3 regions of the Shewanella psychrotolerans genome follow, and region 3 is predicted to be linked to each of the others. Evidence: predicted binding sites of a transcription regulator. Region 3 holds the regulator's gene; each other region holds the start of a gene.
What was found. Region 3 encodes sigma-54, which starts transcription at its own class of promoters, with help from an activator protein. Its sites were predicted from a motif close to GTTGGCACGNNNNTNGNNT; they were not measured.
Positions count from the first base shown of each region.

Region 1: the regulator sigma-54 is predicted to act here: its motif matches at 1,463-1,481, upstream of K0I62_RS18970 (DUF1328 domain-containing protein).
Region 2: the regulator sigma-54 is predicted to act here: its motif matches at 1,791-1,809, upstream of K0I62_RS13135 (flagellar assembly protein FlgT).

Region 1 is NZ_CP080419.1:4,319,791-4,322,999, reverse strand. Features, by position in the region: gene K0I62_RS18975 (bifunctional protein-serine/threonine kinase/phosphatase) at 1-1,316, shown strand, start outside; gene K0I62_RS18970 (DUF1328 domain-containing protein) at 1,526-1,702, shown strand; gene K0I62_RS18965 (hypothetical protein) at 1,726-1,920, shown strand; gene K0I62_RS18960 (diacylglycerol kinase family protein) at 1,978-3,209, shown strand, end outside.
Region 2 is NZ_CP080419.1:2,958,348-2,961,556, forward strand. Features, by position in the region: gene K0I62_RS13130 (GSCFA domain-containing protein) at 1-1,733, shown strand, start outside; gene K0I62_RS13135 (flagellar assembly protein FlgT) at 1,915-3,072, shown strand; tRNA gene K0I62_RS13140 (tRNA-Arg) at 3,150-3,209, shown strand, end outside.
Region 3 is NZ_CP080419.1:3,817,776-3,820,984, reverse strand. Features, by position in the region: gene rapZ (RNase adapter RapZ) at 1-248, opposite strand, end outside; gene ptsN (PTS IIA-like nitrogen regulatory protein PtsN) at 245-688, opposite strand; gene hpf (ribosome hibernation promoting factor) at 691-978, opposite strand; gene K0I62_RS16820 (RNA polymerase factor sigma-54) at 1,009-2,502, opposite strand; gene lptB (LPS export ABC transporter ATP-binding protein) at 2,633-3,209, opposite strand, start outside.

The DNA.
Region 1 (3,209 bases), 500 kb from region 3:
GGCAAGGAAGTTTAGTGCAGTTGAGTCGAGACCATTGTCATCAGGGGTTCGGTGATAAGGGATTATTGACTCGCGCTTTAGGTATGGATAGCCATCTTGAGATCGATTATCAATGTCATGAAGTGAACCCTGGCGATCTGTATTTACTGACTACAGATGGGGTACATGATTGGTTAACGCTAGCGGAGTTACAACGAGAGCTTGGGGAAGAGGGGGAATTGACATCGCGGGCCAATAGGTTGCTCGAACAGGCACTGGCTAAAGGCTGTCAAGATAATCTCAGTAGCCTATTGTTACGGGTAGACAGTCTGCCCTATGTTGATGTGCAATCTTTGTCGCAAACCTTATCGTATAGAGTGATACCTCCCGCCATGACAGTGGGGAATCGCTTAGATCATTTTGAGGTGATAAGCGTGCTATATGGCGGGAGTCGCAGCCACGTTTATTTAGTCAAAGATCTGCACGATGACGCTCGCTATGCTCTTAAGGCACCGTCGCTGAACTACAGTGAAGATGGTGACTATCTCAGTAGCTTTATTCGTGAACAATGGGTGGGTCAAAGGGTTCAGCATCCGAGTTTAATGAAGGTCTATCCGACTCAAAGTACATTCTTATATCATCTATGTGAGTTGATCCCAGGGCAAACTCTCAGACAGTGGATGGATGACAATCCAGAGCCTCAATTGACTCAAGTAAGGCGCTTGCTGACCGAGATCATCATCGGGGTAAGGGCATTGCAGCGTATGGGAATAGTACACAGAGACTTAAAGCCTGAAAACATCATGATCACTCCCCAAGGCAAAGCAGTGCTTATCGATTATGGTGCCGCTCAAGCTCAGGGATTAGTAGAGTTATTCTCAACATCTGCCGAAGGGGGACGAAATGAACCGCCTTTAGGGGCGTTAGATTATATCGCGCCAGAATATTTGACCACTGGGGTTGCAACCCATGAGTCGGATATTTTCTCTTTGGGGGTTATAGTCTATGAGATGTTGACGACTAAGTTGCCCTATAAACAGCAGCGCGGTAGCTGGCGGGGAAATATCGCTCATTTGAATTATGTCTCGCTGTTGCATTATCGCGCCGAATTGCCATTATGGTTAGATCTTACCCTAAAACGGGCTTGCCACCCTAAGCCGAGTCAGCGATATCTCTCTATGTCGGAATTCTTAGCCGATTTTACCCGTCCCAATAAGGCTATGCTTTCCAGAGTAAAGCTGGCGCCCTTGATCGAACGTGAACCTGTGATGTTTTGGAAAGGTTTGAGTTGTCTACTCCTGCTTCTGCTGATGCTGCAAACTTGGCTGATGGTGTAGAGATCCTGCCAAGCTAGGCTGATGTTGGTATATATTACTTGGAGCTGAGGTAAAAATTACCTCATTGCGAGAGGTGTCATTAAAGCCGTGTGGGGTGGAAAGTATCAAATAATAGATTAATCAACATCTTGAGTTACTTTTTTGGGGTTGGCACGAAGCTGGCAATGACTTTAAGTTGATGTGTTATTTCATAGCTCAAGGAGGTTGTCATGTTAGGTTGGACCCTTATGTTTCTGGTCATTGCTCTTATTGCTGGTGTCCTTGGTTTTACTGGTATCGCTGGCGCCGCCGCTGGGATTGCTAAGATTATTTTCTTTGTCTTTGTTGTTCTTTTGCTCATTACGTTAGTTTCTAAAGCATTGACGGGGAAAGCGCCACGCCTCTAATATCTTAATTATGAGAGATAAATATGAAATTATTAAAGCGAATAGCAAGCACGAGTCTTATGCTATTACTTAGTACGGGTTTAATGGCTTGTTCTGATAATAAGGCTGAAAATGCCGGTGAGAAAGTCGATGAGCTACTTCAAGATACGGGAAATGCCGTTGAAGATGTCTGTGAGGATGTGAAAGAAAGCGTCGAAGCAAAAAATCCAGATTGCTAATGGGTCTGCGAGCTAGTCCAGTTAATTAAGCTAGCTTGTTCTTATTTAGAGGGCACGATGTTAACTAAGATCAACATTAAATATTACTATAGCTTTGGTGCCTTGTTGGCGCTTTTGTTGTTATTTACATTTGAGCACCTTTTACTAAAGCTTATGTTTGCCTGGGTGGCTCTGTCTCTGATTTTAGTCAGTTCGGCTTATTGGTTAAATTGTGCGGGTATTTTTAGAAAGTCCATTGACGGCACCATACCTTGGTATGTTCGTTGGGGCTTTATTCCATTTCTCTTGTCTAATCAGCTCTATAACACTTGGGCTAGAGCGAGAGATACGGTTCCAGTCATTCAGCAAATCGATAAGCAGTTGTATCTAGCCGCTCGATTATTACCCTCTGATATTCAAACCCTTAAAGATAAAAATATCTCTTCTATCTTGGATGTTACCGCCGAGTTTGATGCTTTAGACTGGTCGTTAATCGGCGAAGATGTGGATTATTTGAACATCCCTATCTTAGATCATAATGTTCCTACGCCTGAGCAGCTTAATCAGGCGATTAATTGGTTGCATCGGCAGATTAAAGCTGGAAAGGCCGTGGTCATTCATTGCGCCTTGGGCCGAGGCCGCTCAGTGCTTGTGCTAGCGGCTTATCTTGTTTGCCGCCAGAGAGATATCACCTTCTCCGAAGTCTTAGCTAATATCAGTAATATTCGTAAAACGGCAGGATTAAATTCTAGACAATTAGCCGCAGTTGAGAAGATCTATGCCGCAGGCAAAATTAGAATAAATAAAAGGGCTTATATTATTGCTAACCCTGTCTCCGGTGGTGGGAAGTGGGCCGAATACGCCCAACAGATTGAGCAGGAATTATCTGGGTATTTTGCTCTTGAGATCATGCTTACCGAAGAAGATGTGAGCGCAACGGTATTGGCGCAAAAAGCTCGAGATTCTGGGGCTGATGTTTTAATTGCGTGTGGCGGGGATGGCACCGTCAATCAGGTGGCTTGCGTGCTGGCATCTACCGACATCATATTGGGCATTATACCGCTAGGAACAACGAATGCTTTGAGTCACACCCTGTTTGGAATAAGCAGCAAGTTAATTCCCGTGCGTAAGGCATTGGATATTATTATTCAGGGAAACCTACAAACCATAGATACGGCTAAGTGTAACGACGACTTAATGTTATTGCTGGTGGGACTCGGTTTTCAGCAACAGATGATAAAAAATGCAGATCGTGAGCAGAAAAATGAGCTAGGGCAGTGGGCTTATATTGACAGCTTACATCGTGCGAT
Region 2 (3,209 bases), 860 kb from region 3:
GCAGTGGCGTTGCTTCTATCAACCTTGGTCATCAGACATTCGATAAATTACATAGAATAAATTTACCAATTGAAAACCCGAAAATTTCATCAGCAGGTTCTTGTTTTGCACAGCATGTTGGGCGCTGGCTTAATAGAGAAGGGTATTTATTTAATCAAAGCACAATTGAAACTAATCAAGTTTCAAGTTTTGCTTTCGGCAACATATACACCCCGCGATGCTTTCTTCAGTGGTTTGATATTATTGATGAAAATAAATATTTTGATATTGCTTGCGCTATTCATAATGAAAACAACCGTTACTATGACCTCTTAAGACCTAGTGTCTATCCCTCTGGTTTCAATACAAAAGATGAGTTAGTTGAGGCGAGAATATTTGCCGCAAAAGAGATGTACCAAACCCTTAAAAATACAGACGTACTCATTTTCACACTTGGTTTAACAGAATCTTGGAAAAATCGAAACGATATTTTCTATCCAAGCTGCCCCGGTGTTATATCAGGAGAATTCAATGAAGCAGAACATCTGTTTCACAATTTCACTTATGATGAAATTTGCTCTGATTTACAACGACTAGAATCACGTATTACATCAGTAAATCCAAAAATCAACATTATATTAACCGTATCTCCTGTACCACTGACGGCAACAATGACTAATAAGCATATATTAGTCGCTAATCAACACTCAAAATCACTACTTCGCACAGCAGCCAGCTTCATGTGTGATAATTATGACAATTTCGAATATTTCCCCTCTTTCGAACTCATTACAGTTCCTGCCGACAACGATTTTAGGTTTGAAACGAATCGAAGAACAGTTACTCCCGAGGCCGTAAACTATGTAATGGAACATTTCAGAATGGTGCTCGATAACGCTAACAATATGACTTCAAACTCCAATCAGAATAAGCTTTCAAATGTTAAGCACCGAACAGCAGATACTGAAGAAGTTGTATGCGACGAAGAACTCATCGAATCCGCAGCCAAGCTGACAAAACAATCGCTAGACAATCCAATATGCGATCTGACCCTATTTGGTGACAGCCACATGGGTAAATTATCAACAGCACTTGACAGGATGAATATTACACACTGTGGCGGTATGGTGATGAATGGCTCAGGTTTCTCTCAAAAGAAATTTGCGCTGTGCGACACTGAATACTTTGTTCCTCTAGAAAATGCCATATCGAGAAAGTTATGGTCAGTGATATTTAACAACTTAAATAGTCATGAACAAAAATGCCCCCCTCTAACTTCAACAATTATTACAAATTTAGGGCTACAGACTCATCAAAACATACTTAGATTTACAACATGGATACAAAATTCTTACCCACAAGGGATAGCAGAAATAACACTTAAAGAGTTCGTTGATTACTTTAATGACGATCTCACAGAACAGCTTTCCATCTTACTTAAGCTTCACGAAAATGGTCACAAAGTCATCGTAGTATCAGATCCACCATTTAGTCAGTATTTTGAAGAATCTAAAAACATGAAGAACATCATTTATGCCTATTTTAATGCGATGGAATATGTATGGAATGAATTTGGTATCACCTTCTTCAATGCAGCGCGAGCATTCGATGAAAAAGTACCAGACCCAGAAAGTTATCTATCGACTATCGAATACGCAGACCAGCAACATGATTGGATTCACGGTAATGACAAGTATTATTCTTGGCTCGCAGAAGAACTGTTAACGCTCATAGACCAATCGCACAAAGCGTAAACACTATTCAGTAAGAGTGTAACGTCAGAGTCTCTGCTATTACACTAATTGAGTTCACTAGGCACATTTATTGCTTATTACCTGTAATAACAGAGTTAGGTTCAATTATCGGCACTAAACAGTCATCATTTTGGCACTACCGGTAGAGCTTAAGGCAAGAGTATCAACCAGAGAACGAGTAATGAAAAAAATTCATTTATTGATTTTCATTGTTTCCTTAATTCATTTGAGTGCTTTCGCGCAATGGGTTGAAACATCTGGAGAAGCAAAAATTATCAATGGCAATGTTACTCAAGCTAGAGAGGATGCCATTCAGCAAGCGTTGAGTTATGTAACACTTAAGTCTGGAGCTAACTTTAGTAGTGAACAACAAATACAAAATGGTCTACTGACTAAAGATAACTTTACAATCACGCAGTTGACACATGCGTCAAAAGTCGAACTATTGAGTGAGCAAATCGATCAGCAAATACTTACCGTCAATCTTCGTGTCGATGTGTTAAATGCCACGGAACAGCAGTGTCAAACTGAAAACCAAAAAGCAGCAATCTTGGTCACTCAGGCACAAATTAATGACAGGGCCCAATTGAGATACGGCAACATTGGGAACTTTCAAAAAGAACTTTCTCAGCGACTGGGAAATATCATACGCCAGCGTGGTAAAGCCAGCTTTCCAAATATCCATGCTAACGAACGTCTAGACATAACCCAATCATTAGTGGATATACGCGGTTATCGCCTTCCAAGCTGGTTGAGTGAAATCACCGATAGCCAATATGTGCTATTACCAGAGATCATCGACATCTCAACCGATCCAGCACCAAGCAGCATACTCGGTTTGTGGGACAGCTCACCAGAACGACAATTTCAAATTCGCTTATCTCTCTACCACGGTATTAGTGGGGAACAAATATGGAGTGAATCCTATAACTCACCTGCTCAATGGGAATTTGAAAAACAAGAAACGGTATCATCGCAAAGTAATCGCTTTTGGGATTCAAGCTATGGCAAGAATATTGACACAGTGTTAACTCAAGCAAGTGCAGATATCGATAAAGTGCTCAGTTGCCGGCCTCTACTAGGACAGATAGTCTCCCGGCAACATAATCGCATTATTATCAATCTCGGCCGTAACAATGGCATCAAAGTCGGTGATAGTTTCCAGTTGGTACTCCAACAAAACATGCCAGACAGACTTGAGAACATGCGAGCGGTAGCAAGCAAAAGCAGCGCAACAGTCACCATAGACCAAGTCACACAAGAGAGTGCTACAGCGGTGCTAGAAGGTGCCAATGCAGCGCTAAATATCCAAATTAATGATATCGCGATAAAAATATAGACGGATTTAGAACACTATTTAAGCAACTAAATCTAAAGCCTTTTCATCGAGATGAAAAACAGTATAATCACTGACGTCTCCCTATAGCTCAACAGGATAGAGCAGTCGCCTCCTAAGCGATCGATCGGGGTTCGAGT
Region 3 (3,209 bases):
AAGCTCAATAGTTCGATATCTTTAGGAAGATTAGCTAATTGCTGATCCAATTTAAGATCTTGGGTTGGAATATTACGAACGTCGACGCTAATGGCGACCAAATCGTTACTGCCTTTGAGCTGGGCTAACAGCGACTCTATCATCTGTAATGGCAGATTGTCGACACAGTAGTACCCGAGATCCTCTAACACTCTTAGTGCTACTGATTTTCCCGATCCTGAGCGCCCGGATACTATGACTAACTTCATTGAGTGATCACCTGATATAGCTCTGCTTCATCTTGGGTTTTCCTTAGCTGTTTCATGATGGCTTTATCATTTAACTTCTCAGCCATAGCGGCTAATGTACTAAGGTGTTGCTCGCATTGATCTGCGGGCACGAGTAACGCAAATAAGATATCGACTGGCTGATTATCAATGGCATCAAATGCGATTGGTTCAGCACACTTTATCAGTACGGCGACGGGTTGATCTATGTTGGTTAGTCGCCCATGAGGAATCGCAATACCATTGCCTATACCTGTGCTGCCCATTTTTTCTCTCGCCAGAAGACTTTCAAATATCTCTTGAGAGGAAAGGGTGGGGTACTGGACAGCGGCTAAGTCGCTGATAAGTTCCAGTACCTTTTTCTTACTGCCCGGAGTGGCGCAGGTTGTGCACTCCGGCCGCAGGATGGTACTAAGTTCCATCGTTAATGTTTAGTTTGCTTCTCTTTGTGTTTAATAACCTGACGATCTAATTTATCGATCAGGGAGTCTATCGCGGCGTACATATCCGCGTGTTCCGATGTCGCGAAGACTTCTCCACCACGGAGATGTAACTTGGCTTCAACTTTTTGCATCAATTTTTCGACATTTAATATAACGTGGACATTATTGATCTGATCGAAATGTCGTTCAAGCTTTGTGAATTTCTCTTCAACATAGTTCCGTAGAGATTGGGTTATCTCAATGTGGTGCCCTGTAAGGTTTATTTGCATAAATTCACTCCTCCGGTTTCCAGTTGTTGATTACAAACTTTTACGTTGGTTCGATGGCGGTATTAATAATGCCTCTCGATATTTAGCAATTGTACGTCTCGCAACTTTTATGCCTTGCTCCGCCAAAAGTTGAGCCATTTTGCTGTCACTTAGTGGTTTCTTTTGGTTTTCCGCTGCGACGAGCTTTTTAATAAATGCCCGTATTGCAGTAGAAGAGCACTCACCACCATCGTCGGTTCCCACATGGCTAGAGAAAAAGTATTTTAGTTCAAAAATGCCTCTCGGGGTGTGCATATATTTTTGCGTTGTTACTCGAGAGATAGTCGATTCATGCATTTCAACGGCTTCTGCAATGTCGTTTAGCACCATCGGCTTCATCGCTTCTTCGCCAAACTCAAAGAAGCCTTGCTGAAAATCAACAATACAGTTGGTGACTTTTAACAGGGTTTCGTTGCGGCTCTCCAAACTTTTCAAGAACCATTTCGCTTCTTGTAGGTGGCCCCTAATAAACTGTCCATCCGCCTGGCTCTTAGTGCTGCGAGCCATAGCGGCATAATGCTGATTTACATTAATTTTAGGCATACTATCGGGATTAAGCTCTACGACCCAGCGACCTTTTTTCTTCGTCACGGTGACATCTGGGATAACATACTCGTCGCGGCTGGCGGTGATTGCCAGTCCAGGACGCGGATTGAGCGTCTGGATCAGTGAGATCGCATCACGTAAATCGTCTTCTTTTAGCTTAGTTTTACGCATCAATAGGCGAAAATCTCTACCCGCGATAAGATCTAAATGTTCACTAATGAGCATTCTTGCATTAGCTATATGCGGTGTATCATCACTGTACTGCGCTAATTGAATGGTTAAGCATTCACTGAGATCTCGGGCGGCAACGCCAATAGGATCGAAATGCTGGACGCGTTTGAGTACCGCTTCGATCTCATCGAGTTCGATTTCTGGATCGCCCATGGCTTCAAGAATATCGTCGCAGGTTTGCGTGAGGTAACCGCGTTCGTCGATGGCATCTATAATGGCTGTAGCGATGGCTAAATCGTTATCTGAAAAGGGAGTGAGATTTTTTTGCCACTCGAGGTGTTCATACAAGCCTTCAGTCGTTTCCCCTTGAAAAGGCATATCATCGTCGCGCATCGCGCCTGAACTGGAGTTAGATGAGGCTGTGTATACCTCATCCCACGTGGTATCAACGGGGAGTTCATCAGGCATGGAATCTTGGGTGAGCGCGTCGGATGTTTCTAAGCCAGAATTGTCCTCGCTGGAGTCAACTTGCAGCTTATTATCGTAATCGACTTCGTAGGTTTCATTATTATCATTGCGCTCTTCTCGAGCGTCGCTATCGGCGCCCTCTTGCTCCTCATCTAACTCTAAAAGAGGGTTAGATTCTAATGCCTGCTGGATCTCTTGTTGCAGTTCCAATGACGACAATTGCAACAAACGAATCGCTTGTTGTAACTGGGGTGTCATGGTTAAATGCTGACCCATTTTGAGCTGAAGTGACGCTTTCATTGTACTGCTATTCCCTTGTTTCTAATTATAAAATGAGAAAGCTTTATTGGTAGCCTTAATTGGTTAAAGGCAAATATTAATTATGTACGGCATAGGAGGGATCTCCTATGCCGATCGCTTATAAGATTAACTATAGCTTGAATTGTTCACCTAAGTACACCGCTCGTACTTGCTGGTTGTCTAAGATTTCAGCAGGAGTTCCCTCGGCAATCAAATTGCCATGACTCACAATGTATGCTTTCTCACAAACATCGAGAGTTTCGCGCACATTATGGTCGGTGATTAATACACCTAGGCCGCGATTTTTCAGCTGCTCGATAATTTTCTTAATGTCGATAACTGATATAGGATCGACGCCAGCGAAGGGCTCATCGAGCAAAATAAACTTAGGGTTAGCGGCTAACGCTCTGGCAATTTCTACTCGGCGACGCTCGCCTCCCGATAGTGCCATGCCTTGGCTATCACGAATATGGGTGATGTGAAACTCTTCTAGCAGGTGTTCTAACTGCTCTTCACGTTGATCGTTGCTGAGTTCTCTTCGTGTTTGCAGTACGGCCATTATGTTGTCGTGTACCGAAAGCTTTCTAAAGATACTCGCTTCTTGTGGCAGGTAGCCAATCCCTTTGCGAGCTCGCAGATGCATAGGGTCTAAGGTGAGGTCGTCTTCATCGATAAAGATACGTCCTTTATCGCTCTGAACTAGACCC